Regions from separate parts of the Robertmurraya mesotrionivorans genome, predicted to be linked through region 2. Evidence: riboswitches for the same ligand, from Rfam matches in the RefSeq annotation. Region 2 holds a riboswitch; each other region holds the start of a gene.
What was found. Region 2 has a riboswitch for S-adenosylmethionine ahead of mtnK (S-methyl-5-thioribose kinase). Riboswitches for the same ligand answer to the same signal wherever they lie in the genome.

Region 1 (5,740 bases), on a different contig from region 2:
GGCTGGGGTAAAAGAAGAGGATTTTGGCAAGCCGTTTATCGCGGTAGTTAATTCCTACATCGATATTGTGCCAGGACATGTGCACTTACAAGAGTTTGGGAAAATTGTAAAAGATGCCATCCGTGAAGCGGGCGGAGTTCCATTTGAAATGAACACGATCGGTGTTGATGACGGTATTGCGATGGGACATATCGGCATGCGCTACTCACTTCCAAGTCGTGAGATCATCGCGGATTCAGTTGAAACAGTTGTGGCAGCACACTGGTTTGACGGGATGGTTTGTATTCCAAACTGTGACAAAATCACACCAGGTATGTTAATGGCATCACTTCGTTTAAATATCCCTACTGTTTTCGTAAGTGGTGGACCGATGAAGGCTGGAGTAACTAGCGATGGCAAAAAGATCTCACTTTCTTCTGTATTTGAAGGTGTAGGTGCATATCAAGCTGGAAAAATTGATGACAAGGGACTTTTAGAATTAGAACAGTTTGGCTGTCCAACATGTGGATCTTGTTCTGGTATGTTTACAGCAAACTCGATGAACTGTTTAGCAGAAGCCCTTGGATTGGCTCTTCCTGGTAATGGAACGATTTTAGCTGTAGCGCCTGAGCGTAGAGAATTCGTTAGGAAATCAGCAACTCAGTTAATGGAACTAATTGAAAAGGATATTAAGCCTCGTGATATCGTAACAGAAAAAGCAATTGACAATGCGTTTGCCCTTGATATGGCATTAGGTGGATCATCTAATACTGTACTTCACACATTAGCATTAGCTCATGAAGCAGAAATCGATTATCCAATCGGAAGAATCAATGAAGTAGCGGCTCGTGTTCCTCACTTGTCTAAGCTTGCTCCTGCTTCTGATGTGTTCATTGAAGATTTGCATGAAGCAGGTGGAGTTTCTGCGGTTCTAAATGAATTATCCAAGAAAGAAGGCGCCCTTCACTTGGATACATTAACAGTTACAGGAAAAACACTTGGTGAAAATATTGCTGGCTGTGATGTAAAGAACTATGATGTAATTCATTCCATTGATAATCCATTTAGTGAAAAGGGTGGACTTGCTGTATTATTTGGAAACCTCGCTCCAGATGGTGCCATCATTAAAACAGGTGGAATCACTGGTGGAAATCGTCATGAAGGACCTGCTGTTGTGTTTGATTCACAAGACGAAGCTCTTCACGGCATTGCGAACGGAAAAGTTAAAGAAGGCGACGTTGTAGTGATCCGTTACGAAGGACCAAAAGGTGGACCTGGTATGCCTGAAATGCTAGCCCCTACTTCTCAAATCATGGGAATGGGACTTGGCGCGAAGGTTGCTCTTGTAACAGATGGACGCTTCTCTGGTGCTTCACGTGGATTGTCTATCGGCCACGCATCACCGGAAGCTGCAGAAGGTGGACCATTAGCGTTTATCCAAAATGGAGATCAAATTGTAATCGATGTTGACGCTCGTTCCATGGACGTTGTTCTATCTGACGAAGAATGGGCAGAGCGTAAAGCAAACTGGAAAGGCTTTGAACCAAAGGTGAAAAAGGGTTATCTAGCTCGTTATTCGAAGCTTGTAACATCTGCTAGCACCGGTGGAGTTATGAAAATTTAATTTTTTTCACCCATTCACTTTTTGGTGGATGGGTGTTTTTATCTTTTTTTCAAAAAATTTCTCACTTACAGCCCCAGGTGTGTAAGCGTTCCCTCCTCTTCCCTCTATCAAAAACAGCTGTTGACACTTCTCACCTGTTAGATTTATGATTCATGTAACAAATTAATAAGACCTTTTACTTATCAAGAGTGACCGAGGGATTAGGCCCTATGACGTCCGGCAACCTCCATTTCATGGAACGGTGCCACTTCCTACAGAATGATTCCATTCTGAAAGATAAGTCGTATATATATAACGATGCCTCTTTCTGATTGGAAAGAGGCATTTTTGTATTTTCATAGCTTAAGGGGTGACAGAGATGATCGAAGTAAAAGACTTGGTGAAAGTCTATCAAACGAAAAAAGGTGAAGTAACCGGTGTGGACCATGTGTCACTTACCGTGAATAAAGGCGAGATTTTTGGAATTGTTGGCTATAGTGGTGCGGGCAAAAGTTCTTTGTTACGCTGTCTGAATTTATTAGAGGCTCCGACTTCAGGCGAAATTAAGATCGATGGTGTTTCCCTTACTTCTCTTGGGAAAAAGGAGCTTCGGAGCGCTCGTCAAAAAATCGGGATGATCTTCCAACACTTCTATCTCGTAAGCTCAAAGACGGTTTTTGAAAACGTAGCATTTGCTCTAAAAGCGGCTCATAAATCAAAGGCAGAAATTGATGCACGAGTAACAGAGCTACTTGAAATGGTCGGCTTGTCCGATAAACGTGATGTGTATCCGTCACAGCTAAGCGGTGGACAAAAGCAACGTGTAGGGATTGCGAGAGCATTAGCGAATAATCCCTCCGTTCTCCTTTGTGATGAAGCTACCTCTGCCCTAGACCCGAGCACGACCAAATCAATTTTATCTTTGTTAAAAAAGATTAACCAAGAGCTAGGGTTAACGATTGTACTGATCACACATGAGATGGAAGTCGTAAAAGAGATTTGTGACCGCATGGCGGTGATGCAGGATGGTCGAATTGTTGAGGAAGGTCAAGTGTATGATTTGTTCGCAAATCCGACATATGAACTTACGAAGGAATTCATCAGTACAATTCTTCAATTTGATTTACCAAAACACTTGCTAACTTCAAGCAAAGGAAAGATTGTGAAGATCCATTTCCGTGGGGTGATTGCTGAGGAATCAGTGATTTCAGATGCGCTACAGAAGTTCCAAGTGAAGGGCAATATTTTACACGGCAAAATCGAGTACATAAAAGAGACCCCTCTAGGGATTTTCATTATGGAGCTTACTGGAGATCATGCTGAAGTGGAAAAAGCCCTTCAATACATTACATCTCGAACAGAAAGCTTGGAGGTGATCAGAGATGCCGCTTAATAGCTTGATAGAGTTACTACCCGATTTAAACAAAGCCTTTTTTGAAACGATTTATATGGTGGGAATATCGATTGTGGTAGCCATGATTATCGGCTTGCCTGTGGGGGTACTATTATTTGTTACCGACCGTGGATTGTTTTTAGAGAATTCACTATTTAATCAGATTGTTGGATTTTTAGTGAACATGATTCGCTCGGTTCCGTTTATCATCTTGCTCATTGCCCTTTTGCCATTGGCAGACTTGATCGCTGGATCAACAATCGGGCCAACTGCCGCTTCTGTTTCACTCTCAGTAGCTGCGATTCCATTCTTTGCTAGATTGGTAGAACAGTCACTTCGTGAGATCGATAAGGGAGTCATCGAAGCAGCAGTCGCGGTCGGCGCTTCCCCGTGGATGATCATCAAGGAGGTTCTTCTTCCAGAGGCGAAACCAGGGATCATCCAAGGCGTGACCATTACGATTATTAGTTTAGTCGCATACTCTGCGATGGCTGGCATCGTTGGCGGCGGCGGTGTCGGAGATCTTGCTATCCGGTTCGGTTACTACCGATACGACAATACCGTCATGATCACCACCGTTATCATCCTAATCTGCTTAGTCCAGCTCATCCAATTTTTTGGTGACCGACTAGCAAAAGCAGTAAACAAAAGATAAATCACATGTAAGCACTGTCCACTCCAGACGGACAAAAATGCACCAACTGTCCACGAAGGGTGACAGACACCATAAAACTATTGGGGGAATATTTACGATGAGAAAGTTATTTTTGAGTTTTGTAATTTTGATTGCTATTGCGGCTCTTGCAGCTTGCGGTGGAAGTTCTGAGGAAGCTTCTTCTTCTGAGGAAAGTGCGACTACGAAAAAAGAAGTGAAAATTGGAGCAACATCTGGTCCATACAGCGACATGGTATCAAACGCGATTAAGCCGTTATTAGAGGAAAAAGGCTATGAAGTAGAAGTAGTAGAATTCAGTGACTATGTTCAACCAAACCTTGCGTTATCAAAAGGTGACCTTGATGCAAACCTATTCCAGCACAAAATCTACATGGAAAACTTTGCAAAAGAAAATAAGATTGAACTTTCTGATGTGATTTCAGTACCAACCGCACCAATGGGAATCTACTCTAAGACGTTTACTTCTATCGATGAGATCGCTGATGGCGCTGCTATTGCGATTCCTAATGACCCAACAAATGCAGCACGTGCTTTCTTAATTTTAGAAGACCTCGGTTTAATTACATTAAATGCTGATGCTAACCCATTAACCGTTTCTGAAAAAGACGTAGAAAACAACGTAAAAAATCTTGTATTCCAACCAATTGAAGCAGCTCAACTTCCACGTGCAGTTGATAGTGTAGACCTTGCTGCTGTACCAGGAAATTTCGCATTAGCGGCAAAAATGGACTTACTAGACGCATTACAGCTTGAAAACATGCTCGACCAATACCGTAACCGTGTGGTAGTAGATACAAAGAATATTGATAGTCAATTTGCGAAAGATCTGAAAGAAGTCGTAGAATCGGAAGAATTTGAAGCTATTATCGATGAAGATTTCCAAGGCTTCGGAAAACCGGAATGGATGGTAAATCGCTAATTGGAGAACTCAAAAACAACGCCGTTTTTCCGGCGTTGTTTTTAATAGAAAAGATTGAGGACAGTGACAAAATTAGAAGTTCGTGGTGCTCCCTCCTATTATGCATGTTATGAGGGTTCGTTAAACGACCTAGAAAATTTACTTCTCTCCAATTCAATTAATCATTGCTTAGTGATTCATGGAGAAGAATCTTGGAAAGCAGCATCATCCTATATACCAGAAATATCCAATGTAGAGCTTACCTTTGTTCCCTATCATGGTGAGTGCTCATTACATGAAGTACAAAGAATCTCAACGATAGCCAATGGCACAAGTATCGACGCTATTATTGGAATAGGAGGAGGGAAAGTACTAGATCTTACAAAGGCAGTGGCACACGAAACAAACACTGAAGCCATTCTCATCCCGACACTTGCCTCCACCTGCTCTGCTTGGACACCATTGAGTGTGTTTTATACAGACAAAGGTGAATTCACTCATTACACCATTTTTCCGAAAAGCACACTTATTGTTTTAATTGAACCTAGTATCATTCTTCATTCACCGGTTAAGTATGTCCGAGCAGGAATTGCAGACACATTAGCCAAATGGTACGAAGCCGATGTGTTAGTACGTGAATTACAAGATCTACCGCTACCTGTAAAAATTGCCCATCAAAGTGCAAGACTATGTCAGATTGTTTTACTAGAACATAGCCAAGCTGCATTAGAGGCGATGGAAGCAAAAACATCGTCTCCTGCTTTTCTTCAAGTAATTGAAGCAATCATCGCAGCAGGTGGCATGGTCGGTGGCTTCGGAGACCGTTATGGGAGAATCGCTGCTGCCCACTCTGTACATAATGGACTAACGGTTGCACCGGAAACTCATCATCTTCTTCACGGTGAAAAGGTAGCATACGGCATTCTAGTTCAGCTTGTACTCGAGGGAAATTTAGAAGAGGTTGCCTCTCTTCTTTCTTTTTATCAATCCCTAAAGCTTCCTATTTTACTAAGGGATCTTGGATTATTTAACTCTGAAAAACTTACGCCTATCGCCGAGAGAACGGTAGCGTCTGGTGAGTCCATTCATTACTTGGAGAAAAACTATACTTCAGACGATATATTAACCGCTATTCTAACACTTGAATCATTTGTTCATCCCCTTTTCTAACAGGACAACGGGGATTTTTTT
Region 2 (5,740 bases):
ATTTGGAGCTTTGAAATTCTTTCAACCGCTTCTCGCAAACGTGCTTCCGAGGTTAGTAACCCAACTCGGACATAGCCTTCTCCCCATGTACCAAAACCAACTCCAGGGGCAACAGCAATATGTGCTTTTTCTAGTAATAGATCTGAAAATTGTTCAGATGTATAACCAGTAGGAACCTTTAGCCATGCAAAGAATGACCCCTCCGGAGCTACGACATTCCAACCTAATTCTTGAAGTCCTCCGATAAAGACGTCTCTTCTAGATTCGTACAATGCATTTAACTCACGAACACAACTTTGAGACTCAGTTAATGCGGCAACTGCCGCTTCTTGGACAGCTCCAAAAAGACTTACATATAAATGGTCTTGCAACAAATTAAGGGCTGCAATGACACTTTCATTTCCAACCGCAAAGCCTACTCTCCAACCAGCCATATTATACGTCTTAGATAACGTATAAATTTCAATCCCTACGTCTTTTGCACCTTCTGTTTGTAGAAAACTAATCGGTTTATGACCATTAAAGCCTATCGCTCCATAGGCAAAATCATGAACAACACAAATCTCGTGCTCTTTAGCTAGTGCAACCGTATCCTCAAAAAAATTAGCATTGGCTATTGCGCCTGTCGGGTTATTCGGATAATTTAAGAACATAAGCTTAGCCTTTTCAAGCTCGCTATCTGTTAGAGCTGAATAATCGGGAAGAAATTGATTCTCCTCCTTCAATGGCATCGTAATCATTTCTGCTTGTGCAAGAGCAACTCCCGACCAATAGTCAGGATAACCCGGATCGGGGACGAGAACATGTTCACCTGGGTTTAATAGGCATTGTGGGATTTCAACAAGCCCAGCTTTGCCTCCGAAAAGGATGGCAACTTCTTTCTCTGGATTGATATCTACGTTATATTCTCTTTTATAAAATGTCGCAGCAGCCTCTTTTAATGATGCGAAGCCTTGGAAGGGAGAGTATTTGTGATTATTCGGATTCTCTGCTGCCACTTGCAGTGCTTTTACGATATGTGAAGCTGTCGGTTGATCAGGGTTTCCCTGTCCAAGGTTTATCACATCATGACCATCACTGATCTGCTTATTTACTTTTGCAACAAGTGAAGCGAAGAATTGTTTAGGTAAGCTTTTTAATAATTTTGATTGAGGATATATCATCATTTTTCCACCTACTTTATATATTCGGGTAATTGGCAATTTTTATATTGAAAAACTAGTCACAAATGTATATCGTAAATGACAACTTGTAAAGTATTTTTACTAATATTTTTTTAGAAAAGGTGGTTTCTTATGAGAGTTTCCTGTATTCAGATGGACATAAGCTTTGGAAATGTAGAAGAAAACTTTCAAAAAGCGGAAAGATTAATAGAGTCAGCAATGGCTGAAAAACCTGACTTAGTCATTCTTCCAGAGTTATGGACAACAGGTTATGATTTAACCCGCCTCGATGTTCTTGCAGACGTGGAAGCAAAAAAGAGCATTGAATTTTTGCAGAAATTAGCTAAACAACATCGTGTGCATATAGTTGGTGGATCTGTTGCTTCTCAAGAAAACAACGGTGTGTATAACACACTGCTTGTCATAAATAATGAAGGAGAACTTGTTTCCACATACAGCAAAGCGCATCTTTTTAAGCTGATGAACGAGCACGAACATCTTCAATCAGGAAGTACAAAAGGGATTTTTGCGCTCGGCAATCATTTGTTTGCAGGATTGATTTGCTATGATATTCGCTTTCCTGAATGGATTCGTGCTCATACGACAGAAGGAGCGGAGACCATCGTGGTTGTTGCTGAATGGCCTCTCCCTCGTTTGAATCATTGGAGATCTTTATTAATTGCTAGAGCTATTGAAAATCAATGCTTTGTCATAGCATGCAATCGTTCTGGCTCAGATCCCGACAATGTATTTGCTGGTCATTCATTGATTATTAATCCTTGGGGAGAAGTAATTGCAGAGGGAGACGAACTTGAATCCATTGTTACTGGTCAAATTGATTTGGCAGAAGTGAAGAAAGTCCGCAACACGATTCCGATATTTTCAGACCGTCGGACAGACTTATATTAAAAACTATTGACAACTTTAACACTATGCTGATATGATTCTCATCAGTGAATATTAACTGAAAATTACATCTCTTATCAAGAGTAGGCAGAGGGATTTGGCCCGATGAAGCCCAGCAACCGACCGTAATACCATTGTGAAATGGGGCGCTATCAATTTAGCGCCGGATGAATCCGTAAGGCACGGTGCTAATTCCAACAGAAAGAAATTTCCTTTCTGGTAGATAAGAGGTTTGTTGACTAAAGCCTCAAACCTCTTTCTAGCAGAAAGAGGTTTTTTTATGCAATAGGAGGATAATCATTATGTCAACAGTAGTACAAGAAACCTATCAACCATTAACAGAAGAAACAGCCATCTCACTAGCAAAAGAGAGAAATTTATTCTCCGAAAATAGTACTCTATCGTGTACAGAAATAGGAGATGGAAACTTAAATTTAGTTTTTCATATTAAAGATCAAGATGGAAAAGGCATCATTATAAAACAAGCTCTTCCATATGCAAAAGTAGTAGGAGAGTCATGGCCACTCACTATAAAACGAGCAACTATTGAAGCAGAAGCATTAAAACTATTTAAAAAGCACGCTCCAGAATTTGTTCCTGAAGTGTATTATACGAACGAAGTGTTAGCTATAACGATTATGGAAGATTTATCTCATTTGACTATCGCCAGAAAAGGGTTAATTGATGGAAACGAATATCCCCTGCTTGCAAGTCATCTTGGAACATACTTAGCCAATACAACTTTTTTCACATCGGAGTTTGGTTTGGATAAGGGCCAAAAGAAAGAGCTTGTTGGAAAATTTATTAACCCAGAATTATGTAAAATTACTGAGGATCTAATTTTCTCAGATCCTTACTTTGATGCAGAAACAAATGATTTTGAACCACAGCTCACTTCAACAGTTGAAAAACTATGGAATGATACAGAGTTAAAACTTCAAGTAGCGTTACTGAGAAAAAGCTTTTTAACGGAAGCAGAGGCACTTTTACATGGCGATCTTCATACAGGCAGTTTATTTGTTTCGAAGGAAGAAACAAAAGTAATTGACCCGGAATTTGCTTACTTTGGTCCTGTCGGTTTTGATATAGGGCAAGTAATTGCCAATTTATTGTTCCAAGCAATTGCCTTCGAGGAAAAATCCGATGCGGTATACTCACATGTAAGAACATTCTGGAATGTGTATGAAAATCAATTTTCAGTTCTATGGGAACATGACAATTTAGAACCATTTGCACGTATTGATGGTTTCCTTTCTTCTACTCTACAAAAATACTTTCAGGATGCGGTTGGTTTTGCTGGATGTGAACTTATAAGAAGAACAATCGGTCTTGCCCATGTTGCAGACTTGGATGGTCTTTCGGATGAAAAGGAACGAATTACAGCGAAAGAAAAATCATTAGCGTTAGGTAGAGAATTAATTCTTAAGCGTAATGAATTCACATCCATTGAAGAGTTAGTTACATTTTTAAACTCAAAAAAATACGAGTAGAAGGTTTCTCTACTCGTAATCTTACTATTGTTTAAAGCCAGCTCCTTCTAATGTAAGGAGCTTTTCCTTTATATCTATACGTGTTCCTGCATAGCCTGTTAGCTTCTTATTTTTCCCTATAACTCTATGGCATGGAATGATAATAGGAAGACGGTTTGCTTTATTCGCCTGTCCGATCGCACGGACCGCTTTACTATTTCCAATCTTTTCTGCTACTTCCTGATAGCTGTATGTTGTTCCAAATGGAATCGAGTAAAGGACCTTCCAAACAGACCGCTGAAACTCAGTACCTTCCATTTGAAGTGGCAAATCAAAGTCCTTTCTTCTCTTTGAAAAGTAATCCTCCATTTGCTTCACTGCTTCTTTTACCAGTTCATTTTCAAGTGAAAGGATCGTCTGCTGACCTCTTTCGTGCTCCTGAAAATCCTCTTCTCCAATATGAACGGCCGATACTAGTCCATTTTCTACTACTATATAAATAGTCCCTAACTGCGATTCAACCGTTCCATACCATCTATTCATACATGAACCCACCTTTATTTTCCGACTGGTAAATACACATGAAAAACCGTCCCTTTACCAACTTCACTTTCGACTTTAATCGTACCCTCGTGCTCCTCTATAATCCGATAAGAAACCATAAGACCTAGGCCTGTTCCCCTCTCCTTTGTCGTATAGAACGGCTGACCGAGTTTTTTCAGTTTTTCCTCCGGTATGCCATAGCCTTCATCCTTTATGGAAATATGTATCCGATTATCTGTTGTTGGATTCATTGAAATCGTGATAAATCCACCGCTCGGCATAACTTCTATGCCATTTTTAATCATATTAATAAAGACCTTTTTCAGCTGATTAGGCTCGCAGATTAATGTTGGTAAATCATCATCATAATGAAGGAGGAACTGAACATTGTACAAAACTGCTTGGGCACTTAATAGATTGACTGTTTCAGACATGATCTGAGTGATACTATGCTCCACAAATTTAATCGCTTGTGGTTTAGCTAAAATTAAAAATTCATTTATTATCGCGTCAATACGATTCAGTTCAGTTGAAATCACATCAAAATACATGGGATGCTTTCCTTCACTAGAGTCTTCTAAAAGCTGAATAAACCCTTTCAATGCAGTCATAGGATTACGAATTTCATGTGCAACTCCAGCTGCCAACTGACCGATTACACTAAGGGTATCAGATTTATGAAGATTTGCCTCCATTTCTAGCTTTTCCGTAACATCCCTGAAGGTTGTTAAACTTAGGTTGCTTACTACATTTTGCTTCGTGGAATACTCATAATGCAAAGTCTTCCCACTTCTTGTCGTTAATGTTAACGTACCTGTTGCATGACCTTCAATCATGAGATTTTTTGTAACTTCATTTAACTCGTCATCTGGGAAATGACAATTGATCAGCAAATCACGCATTGTTTTTCCGACAACTTCATATTTATTTGCTTTCAAGTACTTTTCACCGGCAGGATTCACATCAATAATTCTTTGATTTTCATCCCATAATAACATTCCGTCAAGAGAGCCTTCAAAAATCTTTCGGAATTTTTGCTCACTCACTCTTAGTTTTTTTTCCATTTGGTACCGTTCAGTCACATTTCTAAAAATGGTCATATGATATCCATCAACGACAAAAAGCTTGGTAGAAAACTCAAGATATTTCATTTGACCATTGTACATTTGAAATAGTAATTCGTCTCGAATGGATCCTCTTATGTTTAAGTCCTGTATGATAGCATAATACTTTTCATCCTTTTCGTACACAAAAGTATCAATAGGATATTGCTTTAATATATCAAGGCTACATTCAAATAAGCGACAGGCTGCATCGTTTGCATCAATGACACTCATATTTTCATTCCAGAAAATAATCGCATCAAGCGATTCTATAAAAAATGATTTAAACAGATCCTCAATTGGTATCTCTATATTATTTTTCTTCATTTGATTGATTCGCACATTCTCCATACCTATACTTGAAAGGAACGTATTCACGGTATCTCTCCTTATAAAGGAACTTCTTAATTATGAATTCTACACTATTCCCAAAACTCCTCTATAGGAAAAAAGAACGCTTTCTAATGAAAGCGAACTTTTTCATTTTCTCTTAGTTCTATATCTTAATTTGCTGTGTACCTTTCTCCACTATGAATTTAAAATAAAAATTGTAAAA
Region 3 (5,740 bases), on a different contig from region 2:
GGTCTGTTTCTTTGCTGTTATGTTTGCCTCCATCTTACCTGCCCCCTGTTGAATAGAATAATAGTTCTTCTTCATTGGTTGAGTTTGTTTCTAGTTCCTTCACTGACCTTCCATCATAAAGAACATAGACCCGATTAGTAATTCCCATGATCTCTGATAGCTCAGATGATGCATAAATAATAGCCTTTCCGCGGCTTGCCAGCTCGGAAATAAGATTAAAAATGTCCTTTTTTGCGCCAACGTCTACACCTTTGGTCGGCTCATCAAAAATATAGACATCAGCATCGGCTACGAGCCACTTACCAATTGCAACCTTTTGTTGATTACCACCAGAAAGATTTTGAACTTTTGTTTCTTCAGAAGGTGTCTTTATTCCAAGACGATTGATCATTGCTTTTGCAACTAACTTTTCTTTTTTGCGATCCAAGAAGTTTAATTCCTTTGAAAAACGTCCTAAATTCACTACGGTTAAATTTGATTCAACTGATTCATATACAAGAATACCTTCTTTTCGGCGCTCTTCAGGGACCAAGGCAAATCCATTCTTAACAGCTTCATAAGGATTTTTAACGCTAACCCTTTTTCCGTTAACCTTGACTTCTCCTGCCATTAATTTGCCTTCAGCCCCGAATAGGACTTTACAGAACTCGGTCTTACCGGCACCTACAAGCCCAGCGATTCCCACAATCTCTCCTGCTCTGACTTTCATGCTGAAATCTTTAATCTTATCTCTATCTGTAAGTCCTTTTACCTCAAGGAATGTGTCTCCAATGGTCATGAATTTATCAGGAAACTGTTCACCGAGTTTTTGGCCAAGCATATGCTCCACTACTTTGTTTTGGGTGGTATCCGAAATTCTCTGTCTCTCGACTACTTCCCCATTTCTCATAATCGTTATTTCATCACAAATCTCAAAAATCTCTGGAAGTCGGTGTGATATGAAAATAATTCCAACACCACGTCTTTTTAATTCTTGTACTATACGAAATAATTCATTTGTTTCTGTATGGCTAAGAGGTGCTGTCGGCTCATCCAAAATGAGAAATTTACATTCTTTCGACACGGCTCTCGCGATTAGGACCATTTGTTTTTCTGCCAATGTCAATTCACTTACTAGTTTCTTAGTAGGAAGATTCAAATTCATTTCCGATAGGATGGTGGCCGCTTTCACATGCAGGCTTTTCCAATTGACCCATTGCTTCTTTCCCATGTTATGTACCGTGTCCATTAACATGATATTTTCAGCAACCGTTAAATAAGGGATCAGCGCTGTATCCACTTCCTGATATACAATTTGAATTCCTGAATCCATGGCACTCTTGGGGGAACGAATGGAAAGAGGCTGTCCATTCATTGTGATTTCACCAGTATAGTGGTCGTATGCCCCTGAAAGAACCTTCATCAGCGTTGATTTCCCAGCACCGTTGGCTCCGATTAAGGCATGAGTTTTCCCGCTTTCAACCGAAAAGTCCACCTCATTTAATGCTTTTACACCGGGAAATTCAATTGAGACATTCTTCATCTCTAAAGTGGTCATTGTAACCGTCCTTTCAAAGAAACACTCTCTTTATCTTGTGAAAAGAGAGTGTCTATCAATAAGTCCCTTACTTCTGATAGTGTTCCTTCAACGTCGTCATCCAGTCTTCTTCAAATTCCGTCGATTGGCCCCATCCTTCAATGATTTCAGTTAGATTGACCATATTAACAGGATCTTTTGATTTCTGAAGATCTTCTTGAGAGATAAGTGAAGCTTCCAAATCATAAGTTTGTGGTGTTTCCTCGCCTGCTAATTTCTTCGCAAGTATTCTCATATTTACTGCACCAATCAACTTAGGATCAACAGCTGCCGTATATCTCCAAGCACTGCCTTCTCTTTGGATTTCCTGCAAATCAGCATTTGAAACATCGATTCCATAGATTTTAACTTCTTCTCTGCCAGCTTCTTTTAACGCGCGAGCTGCACCGATAGCAAAAGCATCCCATGTTGCAAAAATCGCATCAAGTTCACCCTTAGGGTATTTATTCAGCATCGCGGCAACAGCATTTTGGGTTTGAACACTCGTATCAGCTGCTGCCACCCCAAAGCGCTCCACTTCTTTAATTCCAGGATTTTTTGCTAATACATCTTCATAAACTTTATTTCGTCTAACCATCGGCGGGAATCCGTCTACCCATAGGTATGCAATATTGGCTTCCCCTTTTGTTTCCTTTACTAATTGGTCCAATGATAGAGTAGCTAACGCTTCATCATCTTGTGATACAAGAGTAACACCGTCAACACTAGTTAAATTTGCATTCGAGTCAAATGCGACTACGCCCTTTCCTGCGTCAACAATTTTCTGTATGTCATTAACGGTAGCATCATCATCACCGTGAGAAATAATAAATCCATCATAATCTTGATTTAACGCTTGGTTAATCGCATCATGAAATTTCGCTGTATCTCCATTTGCAGTAAATACATCCACTTGGAAACCGAAAGCTTCACCTTCTTGTTTCGCACCAGCTAAGAATTGAGCTGTGTGATCGTCCCCGCCAATTTTACGAATAACTTTGATTTTCGGCTGGTCTCCATTTGCAAAGCGTTCAGGTACACCTTCAATCGGTGTGTTTGATCCTGTTGCTTCCTTTGTTTCTCCCCCTGATGCACAGCCTGTAAGCAAAAGTGTTGCAGCGATTGCTGATACAAATGTACTTCTTAAAAAGTTCTTCTTCATGTTTTTTTCTCCCCTTTTTGTTTTCTATGCCTTCTTACCAACGTTGCTCTTAGGAGAGTTTTTTTATTAGGCTGTTAAAATTTTACTGAAGCGCAAATCAATAGCCCAGTTTAACACCGCCTAAAATATAAAAAACCTCTCCAGAAAAGAGAGGTTTCATCACAAAATAAGGACTACTCCTCTCTTATCTCTCAAAACAATTTCTTGTTTTGCAGGATTTAGCACCAATTCCAAACGGAACGGTTGCTGGGCGTCATCGGGCCAGTCCCTCTGCCACTCTTGATAAGAGAACGTATTTATTCATTTACTTTAATAAAGTATAAAACTTAATTTAATATTCTATTAACAAATTGTCAATAGTATTTTCTAAATATTTTTAATAGAGATATTTTTCCAAAGACAGCCAGAATAACTTCTGCCCATGTATTAAGTTCATCAAAAGTCCCCACTTTACTCTAATAAAGATTCTCACCGTCTACGACGAATTGGTGAACTATAGCTAAATTGAAAGCTATAATTAACACAAACGAAATTAGGTGAATTCGTTATTATGTGATACACTTTATTTACCATTTGATTTACTTTCTTACATTGTGCCCTGCTCATTCAGTGAGTGGGGATCCTTGTTATTTAAAAGAAAAAACAGACTCTAAAAAGAGCCTGCTTAGTTTGTTTTTATTATTAAGCTTTACGTACGTTAGCTGCTTGAGCTCCACGTTGACCTTGCTCAACGTCAAAAGTAACTGCTTGACCTTCGTCTAAAGATTTAAAACCGTCCCCTTGGATAGCTGAGAAATGAACGAATACGTCTTCTCCGGCTTCACGCTCGATAAATCCGAAACCTTTTTCTGCGTTAAACCATTTTACTTTACCTTGTTCCATTTTGTTTCCTCCTGCTGTGTGCTTTGCACACAATGTGTTACTATCCTTGGACTCAGTGATCATCAAGACGAAAAGTTAATCTTATACTATCCTTTACACCGAACAAAAATAATTCTACTAAAGTTTAACATTTTTTATAAGTATTTGCAAGAAGACAACTGACTTATAATTTCTCTGAAAACTACCTCTTTAAGTATATCAACAAAAAAGAGTGTCAATCCTTCTGGAATCACACCCCGATTCGAGACTATTTTTAACATCTTACATATTTGCGTTTGAAACCAAGCTTCCCTCTATCCATTTCTTTTTGAATACTTTCGTATGCGTTTAGTAAACTACTTTTTTTACTGTCCCGTTTGACTTCTACAATTCCTATTTCCTTCGAGATCTCGACTGCCTTTTCATGTTGCGGCAAATAGGAAATTCCCACGGTGTATACGAAATTATTCATAGCGGATTTGGTTCGTTCTGGCGAATCATGAATCGAACTTTTCACAGTATCAAGCATATTGGATATCTTGCTTTCGGAAAATTCTTTGTCTTTGCGATTCCCTAACATCCAGCAGTAGCAACTCCATCCGGCAGACATTCTCAACTCGTCACCACTTGCGATCCATTTATCAGCTACTTCTTGTGCAATATCTGACTCTGATAAAGTTACTGCTACCACATAATCGGAAAGCATATAAAAATACGCTCCATCCATCCAACGATCAAAATCCGACTCAGTCATGGCTTTTGGGTCTGCAATAATGCCAGCAAAGTACATTGCATCGTAGTTACCCGTAGCATAAAGCTCATCAGCTAAATCTTGATTGATTTTTATTTTCTTTGCGATTGGTTTCATAGCACCTGTAGCTACGCCAAAAAGTGGCTCGTGCGCACCATTAGATATGTACATTTTTTTAGTTCGTTCCTTACCGAGGGCTTCAAGCTCCTGCATCACTGTTTCGAAATCCATAGCTTTGTACTTCCTTCCTAAAAATTAGCCTTTTAATAATAACCAACTAATATACTTTATTGAGTCTTCCATACATCTCAATCTTACCATTCCTTGAATCAAAAACAGAATAATACATTTATTTTCTCCATACAAAAAAGAGAACATAAAGCATTCCCAATACAAAGTAGTTACTGGTAATAGATTAGCTTCTCACAATTCCTAATTTGAAACCGATAAACAAAGTAACATGAAACCAATAAGAAGCAACCAAGACCGAATAGATTGAAAGAACATCCAACGTTTTCTTATCTCCATCCAATCAGGGGGAGGATGATCAGCATCCCATTGTTTAATTTCTTTGTTAATTGGAACATTATATTTAATAGTTATTACGGTTGCTAAAATAAACATCACGGCAGAAGCAATACGGATAGTAAGTTCGAAACCTCCAATTTCATTAGTAAATAATGCGTATATTACGGTTAGAATTACACTTAAAGGCATTAATATCGGCATAATAATTCCATATGTTTTCAGTGAATCTTGTTCAAAACGTATATGGTACTTTTGCGGTAAATGACGGATAACTGGATGTACTAAGGCAAATGAAGTAAACTCAGCACAAGCAGTGAATCCAGCTATTATCAATGTAATAAAACCTAAAAAATCCAAATTAATTATCTCCTAAAAATTTAATTAATGATATGCTGCTTATCGAATGTTCTTGTGCGAGCCGTCACAGGAGGGCATTTTTTGAGATAGTCCACAAGTGCAATCCTTTAATCCCTTTCCACTGAGAATTTTCTCCATACAATTTTCAACCCTTGACACTCGAGTTTTGGATTGTTTCGGTTGAGAAAAATAAAGAATGTATGCTCTTTGCCGTCCCGGCGTCAATGCTTCAAAAGCAGTTTTCAAGTCTGGTGTTTCATCGAATTTATTTTGAAGTTCTTCTGGAATGATGAATTCTGTATTCTTTTTTAAAGTCACTTCCAAACCGGCTTTTTCAACTTCAATGGCTTCAAGAATGTATTCTTTCAAAATGGGTTCTAGTTCAACTATTTCTTGAAGATTGGTGAATCGAATCTGGCGTGCCGCCTGTACATTCGCGGTTTGTTGGACAAGAATTCCATGGGGATCTTTTAATAAGGCACCTTTGTGAAACAGAAGCGCACAATATTCTTTAAATCCATGTATT

Region 1: it holds a riboswitch for S-adenosylmethionine, as region 2 does, so the genes downstream of both, ACRX5O_RS08530 (methionine ABC transporter ATP-binding protein) here and mtnK (S-methyl-5-thioribose kinase) in region 2, are expected to answer to the same signal.
Region 3: it holds a riboswitch for S-adenosylmethionine, as region 2 does, so the genes downstream of both, ACRX5O_RS21345 (sugar ABC transporter substrate-binding protein) here and mtnK (S-methyl-5-thioribose kinase) in region 2, are expected to answer to the same signal.

Annotation. Positions count from the first base shown of each region.
Region 1 covers NZ_JBPCCH010000004.1:15,237-20,976, reverse strand. The annotation lists gene ilvD (dihydroxy-acid dehydratase) at 1-1,603, shown strand, start outside; SAM riboswitch class I at 1,780-1,886, shown strand; gene ACRX5O_RS08530 (methionine ABC transporter ATP-binding protein) at 1,962-2,975, shown strand; gene ACRX5O_RS08525 (methionine ABC transporter permease) at 2,965-3,630, shown strand; gene ACRX5O_RS08520 (MetQ/NlpA family ABC transporter substrate-binding protein) at 3,728-4,570, shown strand; gene ACRX5O_RS08515 (iron-containing alcohol dehydrogenase family protein) at 4,634-5,719, shown strand.
Region 2 covers NZ_JBPCCH010000007.1:117,952-123,691, reverse strand. The annotation lists gene ACRX5O_RS13375 (pyridoxal phosphate-dependent aminotransferase) at 1-1,166, opposite strand, end outside; gene ACRX5O_RS13370 (carbon-nitrogen family hydrolase) at 1,296-2,072, shown strand; SAM riboswitch class I at 2,141-2,299, shown strand; gene mtnK (S-methyl-5-thioribose kinase) at 2,372-3,559, shown strand; gene ACRX5O_RS13360 (methylated-DNA--[protein]-cysteine S-methyltransferase) at 3,584-4,081, opposite strand; gene ACRX5O_RS13355 (PAS domain-containing sensor histidine kinase) at 4,096-5,562, opposite strand.
Region 3 covers NZ_JBPCCH010000022.1:2,798-8,537, reverse strand. The annotation lists gene ACRX5O_RS21355 (ABC transporter permease) at 1-33, opposite strand, end outside; gene ACRX5O_RS21350 (sugar ABC transporter ATP-binding protein) at 35-1,537, opposite strand; gene ACRX5O_RS21345 (sugar ABC transporter substrate-binding protein) at 1,605-2,717, opposite strand; SAM riboswitch class I at 2,899-3,006, opposite strand; gene ACRX5O_RS21340 (cold-shock protein) at 3,399-3,599, opposite strand; gene ACRX5O_RS21335 (DNA alkylation repair protein) at 3,853-4,560, opposite strand; gene ACRX5O_RS21330 (anthrone oxygenase family protein) at 4,762-5,214, opposite strand; gene ACRX5O_RS21325 (YdeI/OmpD-associated family protein) at 5,254-5,740, opposite strand, start outside.